DNA from 2 places in the Solibacillus sp. FSL R7-0682 genome. Region 1 is predicted to be linked to the other one. Evidence: riboswitches for the same ligand, from Rfam matches in the RefSeq annotation. Region 1 holds a riboswitch; the other holds the start of a gene.
The links. A riboswitch is a leader RNA that binds a small molecule or an ion and turns the genes downstream of it on or off. The one in region 1 is predicted to bind FMN.

Region 1 (6,410 bases):
GGGTTTCCCGTTTTGATTGATAAACAGCATTACTATTTTAAAGTGCTTTATATTTAATTAGTTTCGATCTACATACTTTCCGTGATCGGGAATGGCCAAGTTGTCGAAATTCTTCACTAATTTTTCTAATCCTTCTGCTAGCTGTTGTCCAGACATCGGAATACCATGACCTGTGACAGCAACTTCTGGCTTTAGTGCCTCTAGTTTCATGACAGACTCCCTCGATGCGATCCAATCTGGTGTAAAATATTTTGGGGGACCGTTAATTTCTTGTGTCTGCAAATATACTTTTGTAAGGGAGTCCTGTTTTACGGTTACAAATGCATCTCCCGCAATTAAAGTCCCGTCCTTTTCTCTAAATAATGAAATGTGTCCCGGTGTATGTCCAGGTGTATGAATCCATTTAAAATCTGGCATATGTGGTACAGTACCATCTTCCGGCAAAGTATGAATATAATCGCCTAAATTAATTGGTTCATGTGGAAAAAATGGTGCCATTTTTGCCATAAGTCCACCTTCTACAGTGGAATCCGGCTCAGGGTAGCTTTTTTCCCCAGTTAAATAGGGCATTTCTAGCTTATGGGCATACACAGGTACTTCCCAATGCCTCACTAATTCAATTAATGCGCCTACATGATCAAAATGCCCATGGGTTAAAATAATTGCTTTAGGACGACTCTTTGTACCAAATCGTTCAGCAGTAATCGCAATAATTTGATCTGCAGAATCCGGCATGCCGGCATCAACTAATACAAAGTCCTGTGTGTTTTGCTCTCCCACTAAGCAAATATTCGAAATTTGAATTGTATAGTAAAATATATCTGGTAATACTTCTTCCCCTCGACCACTATTAATTGTAGTTGCCGGAACATATTTATAATCACTACCGTAGTTCATTTCCTGATCCATTTCTTTTCCTCCTGTAAAGTAAAAAATACAATCAGGATTATTATCTCTCTAAATTTAAAATTTATTTGACTAAATGACATTTCTTACATTAGATCATATATACGTTACATCATTTTTCAACAATTGTTATTAATTAACAAATTAAAACATTCGATTCAAATTTGCCATTTCTATCGCTGAAATAGCACTATCATAGCCTTTATTTCCAGCTTTTGTACCTGCTCGCTCGATTGCTTGCTCGATATTTTCTGTTGTGACAACGCCAAAAATTATTGGTACTCCTGTATCTAAACCTACTTTTGCAATGCCTTTTGCTGCTTCATTGCAAACATAATCATAATGTGTAGTTGCGCCACGAATGACAGTTCCAAGACCTATTACAGCATCATATTTTGAAGATTCCGCCATTTTTTTCGTGATGAACGGAACTTCAAATGCTCCAGGTACCCAAGCGATATCAATATTATTTTCATCTACTCCATGACGCTTTAAACCATCTAATGCGCCGCTCAGTAATTTATCATTAATAAATTCATTAAATCGTCCTACGACAATCCCAATTTTTAAGTCTGTGCCTACTAATTGTGCTTCAAAAATTTGTCCCATGTTGATTGCTCCTTTAAACTTGTTGGAATTTTGTTTGAATATATGTGACTAAGTGGTCGATACATATTAATTTCATATTGTGTTTTTCAGCAATTTGCTCAAGCTCAGGTAATCGAGCCATCGTCCCATCATCCTTTAAAATTTCACAAATAACTGCTACCTCTTGTGAATTGCTTAAACGTGCTAAATCAATACTAGCCTCTGTATGGCCGCGACGCTTCAGTACCCCTCCATCTTTTGCAATTAGCGGAAACACATGACCTGGTCGGTGAAAATCTGTTGGTTTTGACTGTTTATCAAGCATCGCTAAAATCGTTGCCGAACGTTCAAAGGCACTAATACCTGTTGTTGTCGATTGATGGTCAATACTAATTGTAAAGGCTGTTTGGTGAGCATCCGTATTACGCTCAACCATCGGCGTCAACGCCAAGCTTGTTGCAACTTTTTCAGAAATGGGTGTACAAATTAAACCACGTCCATGTACAGCCATAAAATTAATATTTTGCGGTGTCGCATGTTCACCTAGCACAACAAAATCACCTTCGTTTTCACGATTTTCATCATCGACAACGATGATTATTTCACCTTTTTTAAGTGATAAAATTGCCTCATCTATTGTGTTCATTTCAACCTCTCCTTAAAATCCGTTTCGTTGTAGAAAATCTTTCGTAATATTCGCCGTTCCTCGATTCGCTATATGCTTTTCTACATATTTGCCAATCAAATCCGTTTCAATATTGACGATTTCTCCGACCCTTTTTATGCCGAGAATGGATTCTTTATAAGTGTGTGGAATTAATGACACCGTAATTGTTGAATCAGACAAATCAAAAATCGTTAAGCTTGTTCCGTCAATCGTAATGGACCCTTTTAAAATGCAGTTGTTAAGCAGTGACTTCTCCATCATTAAATCTACGTACACCGCATTTTCCACTGGTCTTTTTCGTAAAATGGTCGCTATCCCATCTACATGGCCTGATATGATATGTCCACCAAAGCGTCCTTGTAAAGACATTGCGCGTTCAAGATTTACTTTTGAGCCCATTCGCAGGCTTTGGATACTCGTTGACTTGATCGTTTCAGGCATAACATCAACAGTAAACTCACCCTTCGTAAAATTGATGACTGTTAGACAAACACCATTTACTGCGATGCTGTCTCCTAACTTTACATCTTCTAAAATTTTCGTAGCTTGAATTGATAGTTCCATTGCTTGCCTGGATAGGCGCATTTGCGTCACGGTTCCTATTTCTTCAATAATTCCGGTAAACATCTTTTTCTCACCTCTTTTTAAAATAAAAAAACCCCGAGCATAAGGTTCGGAGTTTGATGAGAGGTAAAATTGGCATCGTCAAATAAGACTTTTGAACGTAAATTTTTTTCAAAGTCTACTTGCACTGCTTCCTTCTCCCATCCAGACTATAACTGTCGGCTTTGGACTCACACCAAATCCTGCACACTAAAAGTGGCTCACGGGCTTAGAGAATACCTCCTCACCGTCGATTGGGAATTTCACCCGACCCCGAAGGAAATCTATTAATTTTTGAAATGAAAAAAATCCCTTTCACTGGGGTGAAGGGATTATATGCAACACAAATAGACCTCTTTGTTGCAAAATTTTCGCACAAAAAGATACTACAAATTTGGCCTACTTCTAATATGTATGCCAAATTAAACATTTAACAATTGGTTAAAATGCTTGCCTGCTCCTTCTCCCATCCAGACTGTAACTGTCGGCTTTGGACTTGCACCAAATCCTGCACACTAAAAGTGGCTCACGGGCTTAGAGAATTTCTCATCACCGTCGATTGGGAATTTCACCCGACCCCGAAGGAATTTATTCAATTCGTCATTATTGTATCATAAACTTGTAAAAGAAAAAGTAAAATTTGTGAAATGACCAAAGCATTGGTTTTAATAAAAAAACATGCTATAAGATTTCCTTTTAGCATGTCACATGTTTTACACGCCCATTTTACGGCGCGTGTTGCTTGTTTTTTTCGATTGTTGGCTTTTCATCTTTTTCGTTGATGTATCGCCCTTTAAATTGTTTTTATTATTTGCTCCATTATTTTTTTTATTTTCAAGCTGTTGCTTTACTAAATCTTGCAAACTCATTTTCTTTTTTGGTGCTTCATGATTTTCAGTCATTTTGTATTCCCCCTGTCCAATTTTATTATGAATACAGTATATACGGATTCATGCATATTTGTAAAAGATAACTAAACATACGCTGTATTTTAATCGAAAGATAGGAGCCTATCGTTACTTTGTTTCCTATTCCTCTTTTGTTCATACATTTTTCCATCGGCTTCCACAAATAAACGATCCATTTCACCAACAGATTGCTGACTATGTGCAAAGCCCATTGACATACGAAGTTTGAAGGATGGCTGGCTGTCGTTATAGTAGTGTAATTGCTCTACAATGCGTGTACATAAGTCCTCTACCTGATTTTGATCGACATTAGGCATAATTATCGCAAATTCATCCCCACCAATTCTCGATACGAATAGACAATCCGTACTAAATTGATCGAGTACCTTTGCTGCTTCCTGAATTAAATGATCCCCACTTTTATGACCTTTTGTATCATTAATCATTTTTAAATCATCTAAATCACATAAAATTATCGCAATGGACGTATTTTCGATCGTATTATATGTATCCATTAATTTTTCAAAGAAATCACGATTATAAATATTCGTTAATGAGTCATGATATAATTTATAATTTAATTCTTGCTCTAACTGGACCTTTTCATCAATATTCCTTAGAATTCCCTGTACGGCGATCAGCTCTCCATTTTCATATACCGGGGTTGCGTGTTCCTCAAACCATTTATAATTCCCGTCATTATCACGAATACGCTGTTTAATTGCCTTTGAATAATCTATTGTACCATTTAATTTACTTAAAAGAATATCATAATCTTTAGGATGAATACGTTCAAAGATTAAATACGGCTCAGTAAATAATCGTTGTTGCATACCTTCACCTAAAAAACATTCAACGGAAGGACTCATGTATTTATGTCCGTAGTCCGGGTGCACTTGGTAATAATAAATAATATCTTTTGAACTTTCAGCAAGTTTTAAAATTGCACTTTCTGTAACAAAGCCTACGTTTTTATTATATTTTCTAATTTTCCTAAAGCACTGCATGAATACAACACCAGCTATTAGTCCAAAAATAAAATAAATCCACTTCATCTCATGCTTGCCCCTTTTAAATTATTTTTGCAATACTATCATTTACAATAAAGGGTAAGATGATTCAATATTACCGAAATATTCTTGCAATAATTCAATAATACATTTCTTTTGTTTATAGGTCAATATTACTTATTTATTTTCCTTATTTTACTATTAAATGTGTTTAAAGTCACTTAATGGTTTAATTTGGTAATGAAATCCTTTATTCAAGCAACCATCTTGTTTTTGCTTCTTCTCCTAATAAATCCAAATTTTTGAAATGGCTTGCTGTAATCTCCATTAGTATCTGCTCATGTTCCGGTACCTTTATATTGGTTAATACTCGATTCACTATATGTGCTGCCTCTTCACCTAGCTCAAACATCGTATTAAAGGCACGGATTCGCAACACTTGATCATCACTTAACGCGGCTTCCTCTAACTGTTCTAGTGGAATCATGTCACTAAAATGGGCATATGGATCTTCATATTGGTCACAATAAATCCGTCTTTTCGCTTCTTTCAAGTCACTAGCAAGGCATGTAGTCCCAGCGTAAATCCCGTTTTCACACTCTCTAAATTGTTCTAGCTCCACTTCAATAAACTGATCATTCTCCATAATGAAGTAATTCATATCCGGATTTAGTGCTTCAATCAATTGTGCCAAAGTAGTAATTTGCTCCCCTTCTATAGTGGCAGCTGGCCTAAATAAATAAAAAGCTGTTACGTCTTTAAAGAAAATAGTCCATTCCTCGTATGGATTTCCACTTAGAACACGTAAGCCAAAGCCTTCATCTGTTTCAATAAGCTCATCATAAATATAATAGTTCCACAAGTTACCCGACTCAGTTGCGTCAATGAAGGTTAACTCAATAATCGCTTTTGTTGTAAAGCCCCCACACATGTCAAAAAGTAGTTTTACTTGTCCATCTTGTCGTTTCGTACATAAGAGCTTCCCATCATGCAATGTTTCCGAAAAGACACTTGCACCGGATTCGCTTAATTTGTGAACTATCTTATCTCGTTTCTCATAACGAAGCGTTAGTTGCTCCTCATTGTAAAAAATAACGTTCTCACACCAATTGATATAATCAGAGAATAAACGGTTATTCGTTAGTAATGTACCATCTAAAATTGCCCCATGAAAATGTTCTGGAATAAAATAAAGCGACTCTTTTAATTGTTTAATATGTGCGTGTAGAAGCTCCATGTCAGGCGATTCATCTGGATAGTATAATAAATGTGCTACATCTACTTTACTTTGCTTTTCCTTCGTTAAATAAAACATATGACCACTCCTTACTTTATTGCGATTTTAATACTTTTAACAAAAATTGTAAATAAACAAAAAGCCCCCTACAAAATAGTAGGAGACTATGTATTATTTCACTATTTAAGATTATGACTGTACCTTCACTTTATCATCAAAGTAATAGCCCATGCCGCTTTTTGTTTTGATCCATTTAGGTGAACTTGGCTGTTCCTCAATTTTTTCTCGTAGCCTGCGAATATGTACATCAACCGTCCGGCGATCACCTTTTGTGAACTCTAGTTCATCGATGATTTCCTCACGGGATCTTATATTACCAGGCTGCTCAAGTAAATGAAGTAATAACTTAAATTCACGCTTCGTAAGAGGAATCTCAACATTTTCTTTATACACTTTAAACGTTACTAAATCTACTCTAAATGGACCTATTA
Region 2 (6,410 bases), 1.2 Mb from region 1:
CGGCTTTAAAGGGGCCTTACTTTCTGCAATTGCTTACTTTATCGCTTCAAAAGTAATACACATTGTGGAAGAAGGTTTAAGTGGCTCTAAAACATTTAAAATTATCACAGTTGAGCCAGTAGAAATGGTCGAAACAATTCGCGATCGTTTAGGTCGTAGCGCAACGTTCAATACGGTACAAGGTGCTTATTCAAACCAAGAATTTAAAGAAATTACATGCGTCATCAACCGAATGGAAGAAAGTAAAATGAAGGCAATCATCCGCGAAATCGATCCGAACGCTTTCGTAACGATTTATGAAGTTGTCGAAGTTAAAGGTGGTAACTTCCAAAAGAGAGACGTCCATTAAGTTCAAACATAAATGCGGTAGCAGCACAATATTTTGTGCCGCTACCGCATTTATTACTTTTTCGATGGAATAATTATCCCAATAATAGCTCCTACGAGAGCAGGAACAATCCAACCTAACCCAATCGAATATAAAGGTAAAAATTCTTTATAAAATTCAGCAATTGATGATAAAAAACCTATTTCGAAGGCAGGTACACTGTCAATTAATGCATTATATCCATCAATAATACTAATAAAGAACGTAAATAAAATCGCCGTTGCAAAGACTAACTGTTTGTTTCTAAACAGCGGTCCAGCTAATGCAAGTAAAATTAATACAATTGCTAATGGATATAAGAACATTAAAACAGGAATAGCAAATGTTATAATATTCGTTAAGCCAAAGTTAGCAATAGTAAACGATACAATACAAAGTACTACAACGAAAGTTTTATAGCTGATTTTCGGATACACTTCATTAAAAAATTCACTACAAGCAGTAATTAAACCAATACTCGTTTTCAAACAAGCTAATACAATAATAATCGCTAATAAAATCGCACCGTATGACCCGAAATAATGATCAGCTACGGCAGCAAAGATTTGACCCCCATTATCATATGTACCTATTGCTGTTACACTTGATGCGCCCATATAGGCAATAAGCCCGTATATTAACATCATTAAGGCCATCGCAAAAATACCTGATTTCCAAGTTGCTTTAGCAATTTCCTTTTTATCTGTGATTCCTGTTCTTTTTATTGCATTAATGACGATAATACCGAACGCAAGGGAAGCAAGGGCATCCATTGTGTTATAGCCTTCTTTAAAGCCCGTCATAAACGCTTCATTTATATAACTGCCTACAGGCTCAACGAAATTACCCATCGGTGAAAACAAACTAACAGCAATTAATATAAATAAAAAAATTAAAAATGCTGGGGTTAAATATTTTCCGATATAATCCATAATTTTCGCTGGATTTAGCGAAAAATAAAAGACAATAGCAAAGAATATAAAGCTAAATACGGCGAGCCATATTTTCGCCTGCGATGGGTCAATAAACGGTTCAAATCCTACAACAAACGGCACCGTTGCCGTACGTGGAATTGCAAAAAACGGACCAATTGTTAAATAGAGTGCTAAGGCAAAGATGACACCAAATACTGGGTGCACTCGACTCGCTAAATCTCGTAAACCATTGCTCCCTGATAAGCCTATTGCTAAAATTCCTAAAAACGGCAATCCAATCGCCGTTACTAAAAAACCAAATAGTGCTAGCGAATAATTTGTACCTGCAAGTTGACCCATTTGGATTGGAAAAATTAAGTTACCCGCTCCAAAAAACATCCCAAACAGCATCGTACCAATTACCGCATACGTTGAAAATGGTATTTTTTTATCCATTGTCGTCTCTCCTAAGATGAAAAATTTCTTTGTTGAGTATTGACGAAATATATCGATTTTTCACAACAATAGACAATATGATAACAGGCAATTAAAGTGAAAACAATAGCAAATCTTTAATAATGAAATTTTTATTCAGAATATTACCGAAAATCTACTATTTCAAAAAAAGGTTCTAAGTCAAATGTTGGGGTAATGTCATAATGATTCATTAATTGGCACTACCTTTTTGTTTTTTTCTAAACAAGTCCGTTGATTTCCATTACGGGCGGACGCTTTCCGCGGGCTCACAATTTTCTAAGATTAAACCTTTTAATCCTGGGATATTCATATAGCACAAATTGAATAGATACCCCAACAAATATTATAGAACCCAAAAAAAGAGCTGCACTGTGAATACACGTATTCATAGTGCAGCTCCTACTATATATTCATTATGCAATATATTGACGACGCTGATTTTCAATCCACACACGCATTGTACGGTAAATCATCGTGACAATAACTAGCATCATAATTCCTTTAATAAGATTGAATGGTAAAATACCTAATATAACTGTTTCATACATATCGAATTCTGGCATTCCTAATAGATACGTATACATAGGTAAAAATGCTAAATAATTTAACGCTGCCATACCGACTGACATCACAACAGTTGACGCAACCAAGCCTATAATTAAACCTTTTACAGTTGGAATTTTTTTATAGATGAAGTAAGCAGGTAAAATGAATAATACACCTGTAGCAAAATTCGCTAAATGCCCTACAGGAATCCCTTCAGGCGCTCCTGTGTATACCCAATCTAAAATATTTTTAATAAGTTCCACTAAAATACCAGCAACCGGTCCCATTGTAATTGCCGCTATTAATGCAGGCACATCACTAAAATCGATTTGTAAAAAGACAGGAAACCACGGTAACGGGAAGTTAAATAACATTAATACAAATGAAATCCCACTTAGCATTCCGATTGTTACGAATGAACGTAACTTTAAACTTTTCTTTTTCATACTAAATCTCTCCTCATTGCTGATTCTATCTCGCAAGAAGAAAGGACGGACATACCATTTTCATGAAAAAACCCTTATGTAATATTTACATAAGGGAGAAATAGGCACACTTAAATAAGGGTCTATCCGTACATTTGTAGTTATAACATCCTATTTTTTGTATACAAAAGAAGCCTTTATACAAAAGGATATTTTTATTGTACTACAAGCGTACGACATTTTTCATAAAATGACGACCGTACCTTCATCTTCTCCCATCCAGACTATACTGTCGGCTTTGGAATCACACCAAATCCTGCACACACAAAGTGGCTCGCGGGCTCGAAAAGTTTTGACGCAACGTCCTCCAAGTGAATGGTCAGAGGTTGACACTTTTATTACCGCCGGTCGGGAATTACACCCTGCCCCGAAGATGAATCAATATTAAATTATGTTACACTACCTATTATAAATAAAAAAAAAGAATTGTAAAGACTATTGCATACAATTCCTAGTAAATTTATTTGAATTTATAGATAAGGTTTCATCTTCCGACCATTACGTAAGATGAAACCCCATGATTTATAATTATTAATAATAAAAGATATTTGCTGCAATTGGTTTATCTAATGGCCCTGTAAAATTAAAGCCATTCCACTCTTCTTGGACAATTTGTTCGAACTTTACTTGTCGATCAAATTGGGCAGCTGTCATTAATATCCCTTCGATCATACGCATCACTTCAATGGCATCAAATTGTTGTAAATCAAGTTCATTATCAAATTTCACAGTAACTACATTCTTATCGCTCTTCACTGTGTAAGTTACATTTGGCAAAATTACTGTTCGATAAATATCATTCGCTTCGGTTGTCATATTTTGTAGTGCTTCTTCCACTGTGGAATAGCTCATACGAAAATTAGGACTTAAATAGACCGCGCCAGTACTCATTTGATAAGCATAATAATTATATTTTTCCGACGAACTTCTTAACGAAATCGGCTCTTTCACCTCGCCCACATAATCAAGGTCAATACTTGCTCCATCCATGTTTTCTAAATACACTTGCTCATAATCATCACTAAAAGTATCAATAAGGGTACCAGTATAATTCGATAATGCCCCTAAACTTGTATCATATGGATGATCTTTAGGCAATTGATGAACTAATTCTCCATCCTTTTCCAGGAATTTCCCCTTAAAAGGATGGAATTCTCTGAAACCTCGCCCCTCTTCATCAATTAATGGAGCAAATGCTTCATACAACTGCAACTTGGTTGGTGCTGTCGTTCCTAATTTTTCATTGACAATTTCATTGGGAATTAAAAAACTAACTGGTACACTTTCTGCATTATCACCTGATAAGCCAATTGTGAATAGCGTTACATCTTGTAATTGTGACTCATATACTAACGTATGTGCAGCTAATGATTCATCCAGAGAAAAGGATGAGGCTTCTTCCGGCAAAGCCAATCGTTCATTTTTCGCTGCGCTATCAGCCATTTTTAAAGAGCTTTCGGTTAATGCCTCACTTGCTTGATCCTGTGCTACATTATTTGACGAACCAATAAACTGTCTTGCAAATACAACAATTAAAAATAGCGAAGCAATAGAAGCAATTAATGGCGTCCAGCGAATTCCTTTCGGTTTAACAACTTTTTTTTGTGGCTGAGGCGATTGTTCACTAAATGCACCTTCATCTAAAAGTCGCTGGAAAACTTCCTCTTTGGAACGATTGTCTGTAACTTTTGGCGACTGCTTTAATAAATTTTCAATCTCACTCTCATCCCAATGCTCTTTTTTCATAATGAATTCGCCTCCTTTCCATTATTTCGATCAAGTATTTGGCGTAAGTTTTTCAGTGCTCGATGCTGTGTTGTTTTAACTTTACCAATTGTCCAACCAAGCACTTCTGCCGTCTCTTGTATCGATAACTCTTGCATGTAGCGCATTATGACAACCATTTTTTGATCTCCAGAACATTCTTCTAATGCAACTAATATTTGCTGCAATTGATCATTATGCTCCGTATACTCTTCAGGTGAAGGTACCGGTGAAACAAGTTGCTCTGTCTCCCAATCAAATGCTGTAAACGCATGCTTATCTCGAATTTGTTTCTTCCGAAAATGATCTATCGCTACGTTTTTGGCAATAGAGAATAGCCATGTCTTTTCACTACTTTTCCCTTCAAATCGATCATAGGATTTCAATACACGTATATATACTTCATGCGAAAGATCTTCCGCAACTGAACGATTTTTCACTAAATAAAACAAAAAATTAAAAACATCTTGATGATACATGTCGTATAATCGATGGAATATGGATTGTTGCACCCATCCCACCTCCGTTCTATTAATTTGTCGTTTCAAAACAAAAAAAGTTACAAACCAGCAAATAATTATTAGTTAGTTAGGCTCATCTACTCAACATATGAAGAAAGGAGCTGCTCTGAAAGTAATTACTTACAGGACAACTCCCCTCTCCTTGCATATTTCCATTATAGTAAAAAGTCATACACTGTGCCAAATTGTACCTCATTAAACATTTTTATGATAATGGTAAATAAAATGTAAAAGTAGTACCTTGCTGTTCGACACTGTCAACAGAAATTGTTCCTTTATGAGCTTCAACAATGTTTTTAGTAATCGCCAAACCAAGTCCTGTACCACCCTTTGAGCGAGTACGCGCTTTATCTGCTTTATAAAAACGCTCAAATACGTATGGTAGATCGTCTTGAGGAATTCCTTGGCCAGTATCCTGTACTTGTATTTTTGCAAAATTTTGCTTTTGCTGAATCGATACTGTTACCAAACCTTCAGCTGACGTATGTCGAATAGCATTATCAATTAAATTCGTTAAAACTTGTTCAATTCGATCTTCATCAATATGAATTTCCATATCCTCTGGAATATCCGTTTCAAACTGCAAAGTAACGTGATTTTCTTTTGCAGCTTGTCCAAATTTTTGCGTCATACGTTCAATCACTGTAACAAGTGAAACATTTTCTTTATATAAAGTCATATGTCCTGATTCCATACGCGCCAAATCGAGTAAATCTGTAACAAGTCTTCCCATGCGCTGGGATTCTTCATAAATCACTCGAATCATATCATTACGCTCTTCTTCTGTTGTGACGACACCATCGATTATTGCTTCTGAGTAGCCTTGAAGCATTGCAATAGGCGTACGCAGTTCATGAGAAACATTGGCAATAAAATCAGATTTTAATTTTTCAAGCTTTGTTTCCTCTGTTTTATCGCGAATAACAGCTACAGCACCACGAATGGCATCCCCACTATAAAGAGGGTTAATGGAAATACTATAATTGGATTTTCCGATCTCTAATTCCTCATCTAAATGGTCTTCAAAATTTAAAACATGATCCAACATATGATAAAACTCTTCCGGAATAGGCTTCGAACTATCCAATCCCTTTGCAACAAACCATTTTTGTAATAATCGCTCTGCTGGTGGATTGCTCAGCAAAATTGTTTTATCTCGGTTAAACGTAATTACAGCATCACTCATCGAAGTCAAAATACTCGATAATTGTTCTTTTTCTTGGTTAATAACCTCTAAATGATGACTTAGTTGACGCCCCATTTGATTAAAGGCAACTGCTAACTGACCAATTTCGTCATTTTGCTTCGTTTCAATTTTCGCATCAAAACGTCCCTT

Region 2: it holds a riboswitch for FMN, as region 1 does, so the genes downstream of both, MKZ17_RS13970 (ECF transporter S component) here and ribE (riboflavin synthase) in region 1, are expected to answer to the same signal.

Annotation. Positions count from the first base shown of each region.
Region 1 covers NZ_JBBOUI010000001.1:1,587,584-1,593,993, reverse strand. The annotation lists gene MKZ17_RS08120 (MBL fold metallo-hydrolase) at 58-909, opposite strand; gene ribH (6,7-dimethyl-8-ribityllumazine synthase) at 1,051-1,515, opposite strand; partial or broken gene ribB (3,4-dihydroxy-2-butanone-4-phosphate synthase) at 1,556-2,140, opposite strand; gene ribE (riboflavin synthase) at 2,153-2,788, opposite strand; FMN riboswitch at 2,914-3,049, opposite strand; FMN riboswitch at 3,219-3,354, opposite strand; gene MKZ17_RS08100 (hypothetical protein) at 3,478-3,666, opposite strand; gene MKZ17_RS08095 (sensor domain-containing diguanylate cyclase) at 3,756-4,727, opposite strand; gene MKZ17_RS08090 (DUF4085 family protein) at 4,933-5,997, opposite strand; gene MKZ17_RS08085 (response regulator transcription factor) at 6,109-6,410, opposite strand, start outside.
Region 2 covers NZ_JBBOUI010000001.1:2,748,420-2,754,829, forward strand. The annotation lists gene MKZ17_RS13960 (YitT family protein) at 1-349, shown strand, start outside; gene brnQ (branched-chain amino acid transport system II carrier protein) at 403-1,737, opposite strand; gene MKZ17_RS13970 (ECF transporter S component) at 2,172-2,750, opposite strand; FMN riboswitch at 2,993-3,168, opposite strand; gene MKZ17_RS13975 (hypothetical protein) at 3,321-4,535, opposite strand; gene MKZ17_RS13980 (RNA polymerase sigma factor SigX) at 4,532-5,065, opposite strand; gene MKZ17_RS13985 (ATP-binding protein) at 5,280-6,410, opposite strand, start outside.